DNA from 3 places in the Paenibacillus ilasis genome. Region 2 is predicted to be linked to each of the others. Evidence: riboswitches for the same ligand, from Rfam matches in the RefSeq annotation. Region 2 holds a riboswitch; each other region holds the start of a gene.
What was found. Region 2 has a riboswitch for ZMP and ZTP ahead of purT (phosphoribosylglycinamide formyltransferase 2). Riboswitches for the same ligand answer to the same signal wherever they lie in the genome.

Region 1 (4,187 bases), on a different contig from region 2:
CATAGAGAGGATATTGATCTGTAAGCTCAGCCACCAAACGGCCTGCTTTTTCAAGCGTTGCCTCGTCTTTCGGCTGCTTCAATGTCATGGCTATAATTTTCGCGATGGTCACCATCGCTTGCTCATCCATACCCCGGGAAGTAACCGCAGGGGTACCGATACGGATACCGCTCGTGACGAACGGGCTGGTCGGATCAAACGGGATGGCATTCTTGTTCACGGTAATGCCGATGGAGTCCAGAACTTTCTCAGCGTCTTTACCGGTGATGTCCAGATTACGGGTATCCACGAGCATCAGGTGGTTATCGGTTCCGCCGGATACGATGTTCAGACCTTCCTCGATCAGGGTATCAGCCAGCACTTTCGCGTTCTTTACGACGTTCTCTGCATACGTCTTGAAGGACGGATCCAATGCTTCGCCAAGCGCAACGGCTTTGGAAGCAATGACATGCATGAGCGGGCCGCCTTGGGAGCCGGGGAATACCGCTTTATCGATCGCTTGCGCCCAAGCTTTTTTGCACAAAATCATACCGCCGCGAGGTCCGCGAAGCGTCTTATGCGTCGTTGTCGTTACAAAATGGGCATGCGGAACCGGATTCGGATGAAGTCCTGCCGCAACGAGACCTGCAATATGGGCCATATCGACCATAAACAACGCACCAACGTCGTTCGCGATGGCAGCAAGCTTTTCAAAATCAATGATGCGAGGGTATGCACTTGCACCCGCCACGATCAGGCGAGGGCGATGCTTGAATGCCGCTTTGCGGACTTCGTCGTAATCGATAAGGAACGTGTCCTCTTGCACGCCGTAGGCAACGAAATTGTACAGAAGGCCGGAAGCGTTAACCGGGCTTCCGTGAGTCAAATGGCCGCCATGGGCCAGGTTCATGCCGAGCACGGTATCTCCAGGCTTCAGGGCTGCCAAATATACCGCCATGTTCGCTTGGGCACCGGAGTGCGGCTGAACGTTGGCATGCTCGGCTCCGAACAGTTCTTTGGCACGGTCACGGGCGATATCTTCCACGATATCCACACGCTCACAGCCACCGTAATAGCGTTTGCCAGGGTAGCCTTCCGCATATTTATTCGTCAGAACGGTCCCCATAGCTTCCATAACCGCTTCGCTGACAATATTCTCAGAGGCAATCAGTTCAATGTTGCTGCGTTGACGCTTCAGCTCCAAATCCATCGCTTCCAATACAGCCGGGTCACTCTTCCGCAAATGTTCCATCATGTTCATATCCTCCCATAATCAATCATTATTTTTTCTTGCAAATTCAAAACTACAAGTTGTCATCATTAAAAAAGCGAGTTCTCATTCGAATCAATCGCACAGCGTGGAATCATCCCCCTGCTCGAGCCGATACACCGCGCGTTCTCCGCCAATCAGCTTCGGGCGGGTATAAGCCGCGGTTACGCGCGCCTCTCCGATATAACGCTCGCTCGGCCTGAACGGAACCGCCACTCTCCGCAAATGCATGCCGATCAGCGTCTCGCCGATATCGACACCCGCATGGGCTTCAATCGATTCCGCAAGGCAAGGCTCCTTCATGCTGCGGTAAGCTGCGGAAGCCATCGACCCGCCCGCTCCCGGAATGGGAACAGCCGCTACTTCCGTCAAGCCCAGCCGCTCAAGCAGCTCGCGTTCCATGACAAGCGCACGGTTCAGATGCTCGCAGCATTGATAGGCCACAGCAAAACCGAATTCCGTTTGAACCTCGGCAATGCCCTGAAGGAGCTGCTGGGCCGTTTCTAAAGCGCCGCCTGTACCGATCCGTCGTCCGACCACTTCACTGGTACTGGCTCCGATGACCAGCACTTTACCAGGGCCTAAGACGGCCGCTTCGGCCAGTTCGCGGACAATACGCGCTGTCTGTTCGTTCAAGGAAACCTTGGAGATATCCGTCATGTCACAGTCCTCCCGATGATTTTTTCACAGAAGATGCTTCATTCCCCTATCACGATAGCCGCAGCTGCTTACGCGTTCACCTATCGCGATTCATTCTTCAGGTAACGCTCCTCGATGGCCTTGATCTTGTTCACGCGGCCGACATGGCGCTCGCCATGACTGAAATCCGTTGTCAGCCATGCGCTGACGATTTCGGCGGCAAGTCCGGGACCGACGACACGCTCACCCAGCGCAATCACGTTACTGTCGTTATGCTCGCGCGTCGCTTTGGCTGAGAACACATCATGGGTCAGCGCGCAGCGAATACCCGGCACCTTGTTGGCCGCAATGCTCATGCCGATGCCCGTGCCGCAGATTAGAATGCCGCGATCCGCTTCACCCGAGACGACCTTCTCGCACACCGGTAGGGCATAATCGGGATAATCCACGGAATCGGAACAGCCGCAGCCCAGATCCTCCACCTCGTGTCCAAGACCTCGAATGACTTCCACGATTTCCTCTTTCAGACGAATGCCGGCATGATCCGTACCCAATGCAATTTTCATCTATGAAAAACCCCCTCGTATGTTCGCTTTTGCGTTTTAGCTTGTTTCATTATAACCCAAACTCCACGCAAAAGACGAAAAAAGAGCAGTCGGCGCACGTATTGTGCTCCAAATGCTCTTTGCCCAGGCGACCGGCCGTATATTCCGATGCTCCATCGTGGTTTCATCCACTTCGTCGCCAGTTACACCGGATCTTTTGTTTTTCACCTTCATCTTAAAGCAATACCTTGTGAAAGGCAAGCGGCTTTTTTAGCCATTTGAGCACGGATGTACTCTTCGATTCCGTCTAAGCCGACCCTATTTATGCTGATCCGCTTCCAGCTTGTCCAAGAGACGAAACAACGCCGTCCGAATCTCTGCAGCCGTCGCTTCATATTCCTCCCGCGAGCCTCCAAAAGGATCGGAGATATCGAAGCTCGGGATACGCTGGCGCAGCTCAATCAGACGCTCCCGGTCACGGTCGCTGACATCGCGGCCCAGAGATCTGGCCAGCTCAAGCGCTGCATACAGACTATCCTGTTCCCGCAGATCATCCAGCACCCGGCGGTCATCCTCAACAAACTCTTTCAGAGTGTGCATCTTGTCTGCAGCATGCGGGAACTGCCTTATCGCATACTGCTTATGCGACTGGGTCAGCGTCAGAATCAGGTCTGCCCACTCCACCAGGTTCGCGGTCAATGGTTTGGACACCAAGCGTTCTTGGATATCCTGGTCTCGCAGTATGGATTCCGCATGATGGGACACCGGCATTCCATCCACGGCCGAGACACCGGCGGACTTCGTTTCCAGCGGGACGCCCCGTTGTTTGGCAAGCTTGCGCAGCATGCCTTCAGCCATCGGACTGCGGCAGGTATTTCCCGTGCAGACAAACAGTATATTTTTCACGGTCCCATTCCTCCCGTTCGTAGGTTCTTTGGGGTTATTGTAACAAATATAACGTCAAAAGATAAACATCATGCCAAAGATGACCAAAATCAGCCCGCCCAGCATTTCACCGTACTCCCCCAGCTTGTTGCTTACCTGACGGCCAAGCAGCAAGCCGAGAATGGACAGCAAACCGCCCACGATCCCGAAGGAAATCACGATCAACAATACATCATCCACAAACATCCCGAGCGAAACGCCTACCGAGAAGGAGTCGATGCTGACGCTAAGCGAAAACAGCAGCATACCTAAAAATGCGGTAGGATGGATTCGCTGTCCTTCTCCGCCCCGCAGGGCGTTATACATCATATGCCCGCCGAGCAGAAGCAGCAGCCCTCCGGCCGCAAGCCCTGTGACGTGACCCAGTAACATGCCGACATAGCGGCCGGCAAATAAACCCAGCAGCGGCATCAGCATGTGAAACAACGCGATCATGAAACTGATGCCCAGCATATGGCCTAAGCGCATACCGCCTCTCATTCCAACTCCGATTCCAAGCGAAAATGCGTCTAGCCCGAGTGCAACCGCCATCAGCAGAATCGCCGCAAGCTGTCCCGATTGGACAGACGCCTCCAGCATGCCCATTCCCCCAAGTCCCATGGTCTTGTACACCATATGCGGACAAGGGGTAAATGATGCCAAAAGCGTTCATGCGGCAGCTCAATTCACATCGATGATGTGGTGTCCCGCGGCCTTCAACAGCCGGTTCATGACGGCTGCTCCGAGGCCTTGCTCCGGGCACGCTTCGGCCAGAATGAAGGTCGCGCCTTCGTCATCGAACCGGCGCAGGCCGGCGTACAGACGGCGGG
Region 2 (4,187 bases):
TGAACTGCAGAAGCGGAACCTTTTTATGAATGTATAATAAGCAGAGAAGGCAGGAGAACAGCTGCGAGACCACCGTGGCCAGCCCTGCCCCGGCTACGCCCATCTTGAATACAAGAATAAACAACAGATCGAGAACGATGTTCAGAATGCTTGCGACCACCAAGAAGAGAAGCGGCGTCCGACTATCCCCGAGCGCTCTGAGCAGGTTAGCCAGCAAGTTGAACAGAACGGCTGCGCCAACGCCCCAGTTAATGACGATTAAATACGAATAAGCATCATCCAAAATTTCTGCCGGCGTATTCATCATGACGAGGACGGGCTTCGTAAATATGACACTCACAATGGTGAGGAAAACCGTGAATACAAGACTAATCCATATACTCGTTCCCACGCTTTTGCGAACGCCCGCGATATCCTTGGCGCCAAAGCGCTGCGCCGTTATGATGGACAAACCTGCCGTCAAGCCTTGGGCAAAGCCAATGACAAAAAACAAAATACTGCCTGTCGAGCCAACGGCCGCAAGAGCGTTCACACCAATGGTCCGTCCCACGATCAGGGTATCAGCCATATTATAAAATTGTTGAAAAATATTTCCGATCAAAAGCGGGATCGTAAACATAATGATCAGCCTGATCGGACTTCCTTGCGTCATGTCTCTCATGTAGATTCTCCTATGCCGTCATAAACGTTCCTCTATATATTTATTGGGTATGATCATGCTTTAAACCGTGCCTATAAAGCATCGCATTGAAAACATTATAATGGGTGAGGGTCGTTTGTATTCTTGTGTATCTTATCACGAAAGAACATAAATTTCTGCATATTTATCATCAAAACCTAAACGAAAACAAGACATGATGATCAGGACGGTTCATACCCGTTCTAATCCACGAAATAACGTCAATGAAAAAAGATCAACCGGTTAATCGGTTGATCTTTTTTTATATGATCATGGAAGCACCATCCTAAGAATCAAGAACGATTATGCTTCTTCAACAGCAAGCTTATCCAAAGCCTGCTTCGCACGCGAACGCGCTTCTTCCACTGCGCCGGCGGTTGACAACGCTACTGCGACCCGTCTTCCGACCTTGGTCACCGGTTTCCCAAAAATGCGCAGCTGCGTATTCGGAACAGCCAGTGCTTGCTCGGCGCCGGTAATTGTGTAACTCTCCAGCTCTCGCGCCGCTTTCAGCGGACGGCTGGCTCCCGGCGTTATCAATTCGATCTCCGGGATCGGAAACCCTAGAATGGCGCGGACGTGAAGCGCGAATTCTGATAAATTTTGCGTGACCAGCGTAACCAATCCGGTATCATGCGGTCGCGGAGATACCTCGCTAAAATACACTTTATCCTCGGCCAGGAACAATTCAACACCAAACAATCCATAACCGCCAAGCTCGTCGGTAATCGTCCTTGCAATATATTTAGCTTCCTCGATCTGCTCTTCGGACATGTCGTGCGGCTGCCAGGATTCGATATAGTCCCCGCTCTCCTGAATATGCCCGATTGGCGCACAGAAGTTTGTTCCATTGACGGAGCGGACGGTCAGAAGCGTGATCTCCGATTGGAACGTAATGAATTCTTCAATGATCACTCTTCCGTTCTGTACACGACCGCCTTCCATGGCGATGTTCCAGCAGGGCTCAATATCCCCTTCGGAGCGACATACACTCTGGCCTTTGCCAGAGGAACTCATCAGAGGTTTAATCACGCACGGGAACCCCATGTCCAGGACAGCCTGTTTAAATTCCTCATACGTATCGGCAAATCGGTAGTCTGCAGTAGGAAGTCCCAACGCCTCTGAAGCTAACCGGCGAATCCCTTCACGGTCCATCGTAAGCTTCGCAGCTCTGGCAGTAGGTATAACCCGATACCCCTCTACCTCCAGCTTAACCAGCTCCGAGGTAGCCAGTGCCTCGATTTCGGGCACGATCAAGTCCGGTTTCTCCTGCTCGATAATTGCGCGCAATCTCTCCCCATCCAGCATATCGATGACATAGCTATGATCGGCAACATGCATGGCAGGAGCGTCGGCATAACGATCGACGGCTACGGTTTCAACCCCCAATCTCTGGGCCTCAATGATGACTTCTTTCCCCAGTTCTCCCGAACCTAGCAGCAGTATTTTCTTCGTTTTTAACATCGTGGTTTTATCCCCTTTTCGTAGTTTCAGAGACTTATAAAAGCAGAAGATAATAAAGAGGTAAGGGAAATAAACTCCCTTACCTCTGCCCAGGCGTACGGCCGTCGTCATCTATGTGCTCCCTCATGGTCCCCCATGCTACGCCAGTCACACATAAACCTATACATTGTTATTTAAATCATACTGAATCTTCCCGCTAATTGCAATATCACCCGAGGCGACATTAGGATTTAGACTTCAGCATATCGATTGCATCCTTCAGCGATTGTGAAAGCCACTTCTTGGGGTGAATGACCAGCTGAATATCCAAACGAATGTCAGAATGCGCAAAGGGAAGAATCGCAAGCTCACCACGCTTGATTTCCTCCTCTGCTACCATCCTCGGCAATAATGAGATACCCGTACCGGACATCACATATCTCTTGATTGCCTCGGGATTGCCCAATTCCAGCCCTATTCGCATTGGAACTCCGCTGGCACGCAGCACCTTTTCCAACATCATGCGGTAATTACAACTACCCTCGGGCATAATCCATTCGGCATCAGCCAGATGTTCTAGCTCTATGACCGGTTCAACATGAAGCGGATGATCCGGATGGGCAATCAGCAGGAGGGGCTCTTCCCGAACGGGGATCCAATTCAAGGAGGAATCCTCCGGTTTTTCATCCAAAATAAGACCGAGATCGTACTCGCCTTCTCTCACCTTACTGATGATGTTATCTTCACGATCCGGTTGTAAACGGATGACAAGATCCTCATGCCTTAGTTTCAGTTGGTGAATGACGGACGGAAGAAAATAAGCGGCCAACGAGTCTATCGTTCCGATCGATAAGGTGCCTCCACCTTGCTTGGTCAGCTTTTCCTTCGACTGCTGAAACAGATCCAGCATTTGAACGGCATACTTGAACAGCTCCTCACCCGACTTCGTCAGGCGCAAGCCTCTGCCATACCGCTCAAACAGCTTGACGCCGTATTCCTTCTCCAGCTTCTGAATTTGGGTGGTTACGCTGGATTGGGCATAACCCAACTCATCCGCGGCTTTTGTAAAGCTCTGGCGAATCGCAACCTCCCTGAAGGTTTGCAGGTAGATAAGTTCCATCACTCTCTCCTTATCAATAATATTGATAATAACTATCTATTATTATAGATAACGCCGATCTTAATTCCCATGATAAAGTATAGCCATCATCCATGAATTGGAGGAAAGATTATGCTGACTCAGCAAGAACTGCATGGCATTTATGTTCCTGTGATCACTCCCTTTTCACAGGAGTACGAACTGGATCGTCCGTCTTATCATCGTTATTTAAAGAATTTGTTATCCTATGATATTCAGGGATTGGTCATCAACGGAACGACCGGTGAAGCGCCGACCGTAGCTTGGGAGGAAGTCGTGCAGGTTGTGGAGGAAACGCGTGAGAGTCTGGACGGACGGCTATTGCCCCTTATCATAGGTACCGGTACAAATGATACGGTGTCCAGTATGAAACGAACGGAACTGGCAGGTCATATCGGTGCTGATGCGGTATTGGTGGTCACGCCGTATTACAGTCGCCCTTCGATCGATGGTATCCTGCAGCATTTCCGAAAGGTGGCCGAGGTCGGGATCCCGGTCATTCTGTACGAGGTTCCTTCGCGTACAGGAATCCGGTTACCGGTTGATGCCGTAAGAAGAATCATGGAGATCCCCGGGGTGATCGGGGTGAAAGACAGCACCGAGAGTACGGAGCTTACGAGAAGTTTATCCCAATACGATACAAAGCCCGTTCTATGCGGCAACGATGTCCTCTTTCATGAGATGCTGTGTCATGGAGCTTCTGGCGGAATTCTGGCATCGGCTAATGTGAATACCGAGGCTTTCATTCGGGTGTTTCAATTAGCTGCCCGGGGAGATTATTCTCGATCCGAAATGGAGTTTGAAGTCCTGCTCCCCTACATTCATAAGCTGTTCGAAGAATCCAATCCCGCTCCGCTAAAATGGCTGCTTGCCCAGCAAGGCCTGATCTCATCGGATATCCTTCGTCTGCCTATGGGGCCCATTACG
Region 3 (4,187 bases), 200 kb from region 2:
GTGTGGTACCAGTATTTCAAGCCGTGAAACGTACCCAGCGGAAACCATTGATAAAACAAGTGATATTCCCCGTTATAATAAGAAAATCCGTTGGGGTCATTCAACAAGCCCATGATGGGCTGTATGTGAAACCTCTGCCTCCATTCGCTTTGTTTTGCTTGCTCCTTTAAGGAGGAAATCTCTTCGGGAGAGGCCTGATCCAGGCGTCGGTATTTCCGTTCTCTGTCCATGTCTCTTCTCCTTGTAAATGGGCTTTCTAATAGCATCAAACGGATCATGCTGTGCGTGAACACCAGCCTGATCCACTTATAGTGGAACCGGTTCCAACTCGAGGTAAAAATAATGAACTCAGCTCCAATACCAGGCAATAGCAGTATTGGAACCGGTTCCGTTTTTTTCAGTATAAAATACCTAATTTAGATTGTCAACGCTTTCCCGATGAATCATATCGCAATTCATGACCGTCAGGAAATCCACAGGCTCGTCGTTGACCAGCTTTATAATATGCTGAGCTGCGAGGTGGCCCGCTTGGGAATATCCATATTTAACGGTTGTCAATCCGGGATGAATCACTTCGGTTACGTCGTATCCGCCAAAGCCGGTAACGGAGAGTTCGTTGGGAATATGAATGCCTCTCATGTGCGCCGCTTTCATCACGCCCAGCGCAATGTTGTCAGTAGCGCAGACCACCGCAGTAGGCATCGTTCGGTTTTGCTCAAAAATAGCCAAAGCCTCCGCAACTCCATCCGCCATCTTAAATCCACTTTCATAGAAAATCGCTTCCACCCCGTCATACTCGCTTAACGCCTTCAGAAACCCTTCTTTCCGCTGAACTCCGACAGCAACGTCTTTTTCCGTCACACCGATATAAGCTATATGACGGTGTCCCTTGGACAGCACATATCGGCCCATGTCATAGCCTGCGGCATGGTCGTTATAAATCATGCTGTGGACCTCCTTATGCTGTTGTCCGAGCAGAATGACGGGAATGCTGATCTCTTTAATCGCGGCAAGATGTGTTTCCGTCACCTGGGTGGCGAATAAAATAATGCCAGATATTTTTTGCCTAGCGAGATCATACAGCGCTTCTATCTCCCTGGATAAATCCTGGCTTGCATTGATGATGAGAAGCTGATAACCGTGTTTCCTTAATTCTTCGTCCATGCCGGCAACGGTCTGCGATGCTGAGAATGAATCCAGACGCGGCACAATGGTGCCGATCATGTTGGTTTTTTTCGCTTTCAAGCTCTGTGCGAACGAATTCGGAATATAGCCGGTTTCCTGAATGACCAGCTCAATCTTTTGGCGTGTCGCATGACTGACGGAACCTCCGTTTAAGAAACGGGAGACCGTGCTTTTGGCAACTCCGGCTTTTTTGGCAATATCTGCAATCGTGTTCTTCATTCGGTTCTCCCGGGAGCCGTTTGCGGCGCTGCACCGAACGGATAAACCTCCGCAGCTCCTTGCTCCGCCACACAACAGGCAATGATTCGTTTGTGCATGAATCTCTCCCCTTCGATTTCACTTTTTCCTAACTATAACATGACGTCTGGGCATCCGTGAAATGCAGACTTCACCCCGAGCCTTTGATGGGCAATACTTTTCTGCGTTCCAGACTCTAGCGGGGAACGAAGCGATTCAAAGGGGGATTCTCCATGCAAATCCCCTTTCGGGACGCGTAAATGAACCGTGCCTTATCCCGTTATTACATGGTTACTGTTAGGCTTGCACGGTTCGCTCAGCCGATTCGACGGTATGCTTCAGCAATGTAGCAATCGTAACGGGGCCAACACCGGCAGGTACTGGTGTAATTGCGGATGCCAACTTCGCGCAGGCTTCGTAATCGCAGTCGCCGATATTGCCTGGATTATAGCCGGCATCCAATACGACGGCTCCCGGCTTGATCCAGTCCCCTTGAATGAAATTAGGCTTGCCTACGGCCGCAACCACGATATCCCCCTGGGACACAATCTCCCCAAGGTTCTTCGTTCTCGAGTGGCAGATCGTAACGGTAGCATTGCGATTAAGCAGCATCATCGATACCGGCTTACCCAGAATCGGACTGCGTCCGACCACCACGGCATGCTTCCCTTCGATTGGCAGATCATAATAATCCATAATCGCAATAATCGCGGCAGGCGTACAAGACGGGTAATCGGCAAAACCAAACGCATTTTGCGAGAAACCAAGCGTGGTCACTCCATCCACGTCTTTTTCAATATCAATAGAATCAAAAGCCGCCCGTTCATCGATATGATGCGGAACCGGATGCTGCAGCAGAATGCCGTGGACATTCGGATCCTCGTTCAGCTCTTGGATCGCGGCAATCAGCTCTGCTGTCGTTGTTGACGTCTCCAGTACCACTTTCTTGGATATGATGCCAAGCCGCTCGCAAGCATTTCCCTTCATCCGCACATAGGTCGCCGAGGCAGGATCATCGCCAACCAGAATCGTTGCCAGACAAGGCGTTACCCCTTGCTGCTTCAATTCCTGTACCTTTACGGCCAGCTTGGCCTTGATATCGTCGGATACCTTTTTTCCATCCAAAATTACGGGTTCCTTACTCATGCTAATCCGCTCCTTCGCCATTGTATTTAAAAACATAAAGAGGCAAGGCGACTTCATCGTCTCCTTACCTCTTGCCCAGGCGTACGGCATATGATCCTATGTGCTCCCTCTTGGTACCCCAAGCTACGCCAGTAACACATAGATAACTTTTTTTAATATACCACGACTTTGGACATCGCGCTACCGATTACGAAACTGACCATTTTAAATCGTAATCTTTTTGATTAATTTAGGGGAATCACGTATGTTGCTGATGGTACAAGCATAGAATGTCCTAAGATCAAATCGCTCCAGGAGGCCCAAATGAAATATCCGGTAATCTTCAGAATGCTGCCCTTCATTATTCCGCTTGTCTTCGTGATTCCGGTCTTGACGATATGGCTGCAGAAGGATTTAAGTCTACTCTCAAGCCATGACATACAGCAGGTAAAAACCATCTTTACGGGTATTTTCCTTGAGGCGCTTCCGTTTGTGCTGCTTGGGGTGCTAATTTCGTCCCTCCTGCAAATGTTCGTCAAAGAACAGTGGGTGCGTCGTATCACGCCCAAAAATCCGGTCGTCGGCGTCCTGTTCGCTTCCATGCTGGGGATTATGTTTCCCATATGTGAATGCGGTATGATCCCGGTCGTCCGAAGGTTGATGCTCAAGGGGATGCCTGCCTACATCGCCGTAACCTTTATCCTCAGCGGTCCCATCCTGAACCCCATTGTGTTCGCTGCAACGATCATGGCCTTCCGTTCGCATCCCGAAGTGACGATCGGCCGGATGGGACTGGCTTTTGCAGTCGCGGTGACGGTAGGTTTGCTCGTCTATGTTTTTTCAAGGAGCAACCCGCTCAAGCGTTCTTTTCAAGAGTTTTCCGAACGGGATTCCGCCAATGGCGGACGCAAGCTGCATGAGCATCCCAAAACATGGAGAAGCATGTTTGTTCACGCCGGAGACGAATTGATTGAGATGGGCAAATACCTGGTTCTTGGCGCATTCCTGACGGCCTGCATCCAATCCTTCATTCCAAGGGAGGAGCTGCTGGCATTGGGGAGCGGTCCCGCCGCCTCTTACTTGTTCATGATGGGGTTTGCTTTCATCCTGTCCCTCTGCTCGACTTCGGATGCCTTTGTGGCATCGGCGTTCACGCATACCTTTACCGTAGGCCCGCTTGTTTCCTTCCTGGTGCTCGGCCCGATGCTGGATTTCAAAAGCCTGCTCATGCTGTCGGCTACCTTCAAAACCAAATTTGTGATCGGTTTAAGCCTGCTGGTGATGACGCTCGTATTTATCGGCTCTGTAGCCGTTGACGCTCTATTGGGTGGTTAGCTGGCGAGAGAAGGAAGATTTGCGAAAAACGAAGAGGAGATTACCGGGACCGTTCAGACTCACCAGGTACCCGTTGAGATTGGAGGTGATTGGGACCATGAAGTCCAGTTTGAGGATACGGATTCACTATACGCTCCGGTCGCTGCTTGTTGCGGCTCTCGCCGCTTATATCATGCATCTGAACGCTTCAGATTCGCTTGAATATTACTTAGCGCCTCATATGCAGACCCTGCTGCTTCTATGCCCGGTTCCGCTGTTGTTCATTGCATTCGGCATGATATGGCATTCCCTTGCAGGTGATTCAG

Region 1: it holds a riboswitch for ZMP and ZTP, as region 2 does, so the genes downstream of both, rpiB (ribose 5-phosphate isomerase B) here and purT (phosphoribosylglycinamide formyltransferase 2) in region 2, are expected to answer to the same signal.
Region 3: it holds a riboswitch for ZMP and ZTP, as region 2 does, so the genes downstream of both, ACETK5_RS08265 (bifunctional 5,10-methylenetetrahydrofolate dehydrogenase/5,10-methenyltetrahydrofolate cyclohydrolase) here and purT (phosphoribosylglycinamide formyltransferase 2) in region 2, are expected to answer to the same signal.

What each region holds. Positions count from the first base shown of each region.
Region 1 is NZ_JBHDJG010000004.1:515,424-519,610, reverse strand. It holds gene ACETK5_RS29740 (serine hydroxymethyltransferase) at 1-1,234, opposite strand, end outside; gene ACETK5_RS29735 (TIGR01440 family protein) at 1,325-1,909, opposite strand; gene rpiB (ribose 5-phosphate isomerase B) at 1,990-2,454, opposite strand; ZMP/ZTP riboswitch at 2,569-2,650, opposite strand; gene ACETK5_RS29725 (low molecular weight protein arginine phosphatase) at 2,752-3,339, opposite strand; gene ACETK5_RS29720 (manganese efflux pump MntP) at 3,394-3,957, opposite strand; gene ACETK5_RS29715 (L-threonylcarbamoyladenylate synthase) at 4,039-4,187, opposite strand, start outside.
Region 2 is NZ_JBHDJG010000001.1:1,913,621-1,917,807, reverse strand. It holds gene ACETK5_RS09100 (MATE family efflux transporter) at 1-661, opposite strand, end outside; gene purT (phosphoribosylglycinamide formyltransferase 2) at 983-2,143, opposite strand; ZMP/ZTP riboswitch at 2,224-2,304, opposite strand; gene ACETK5_RS09090 (LysR family transcriptional regulator) at 2,367-3,242, opposite strand; gene dapA (4-hydroxy-tetrahydrodipicolinate synthase) at 3,354-4,187, shown strand, end outside.
Region 3 is NZ_JBHDJG010000001.1:1,710,061-1,714,247, reverse strand. It holds gene ACETK5_RS08275 (glycoside hydrolase family 32 protein) at 1-230, opposite strand, end outside; gene ACETK5_RS08270 (LacI family DNA-binding transcriptional regulator) at 412-1,404, opposite strand; gene ACETK5_RS08265 (bifunctional 5,10-methylenetetrahydrofolate dehydrogenase/5,10-methenyltetrahydrofolate cyclohydrolase) at 1,720-2,568, opposite strand; ZMP/ZTP riboswitch at 2,635-2,714, opposite strand; gene ACETK5_RS08260 (permease) at 2,872-3,882, shown strand; gene ACETK5_RS08255 (TIGR03943 family putative permease subunit) at 3,980-4,187, shown strand, end outside.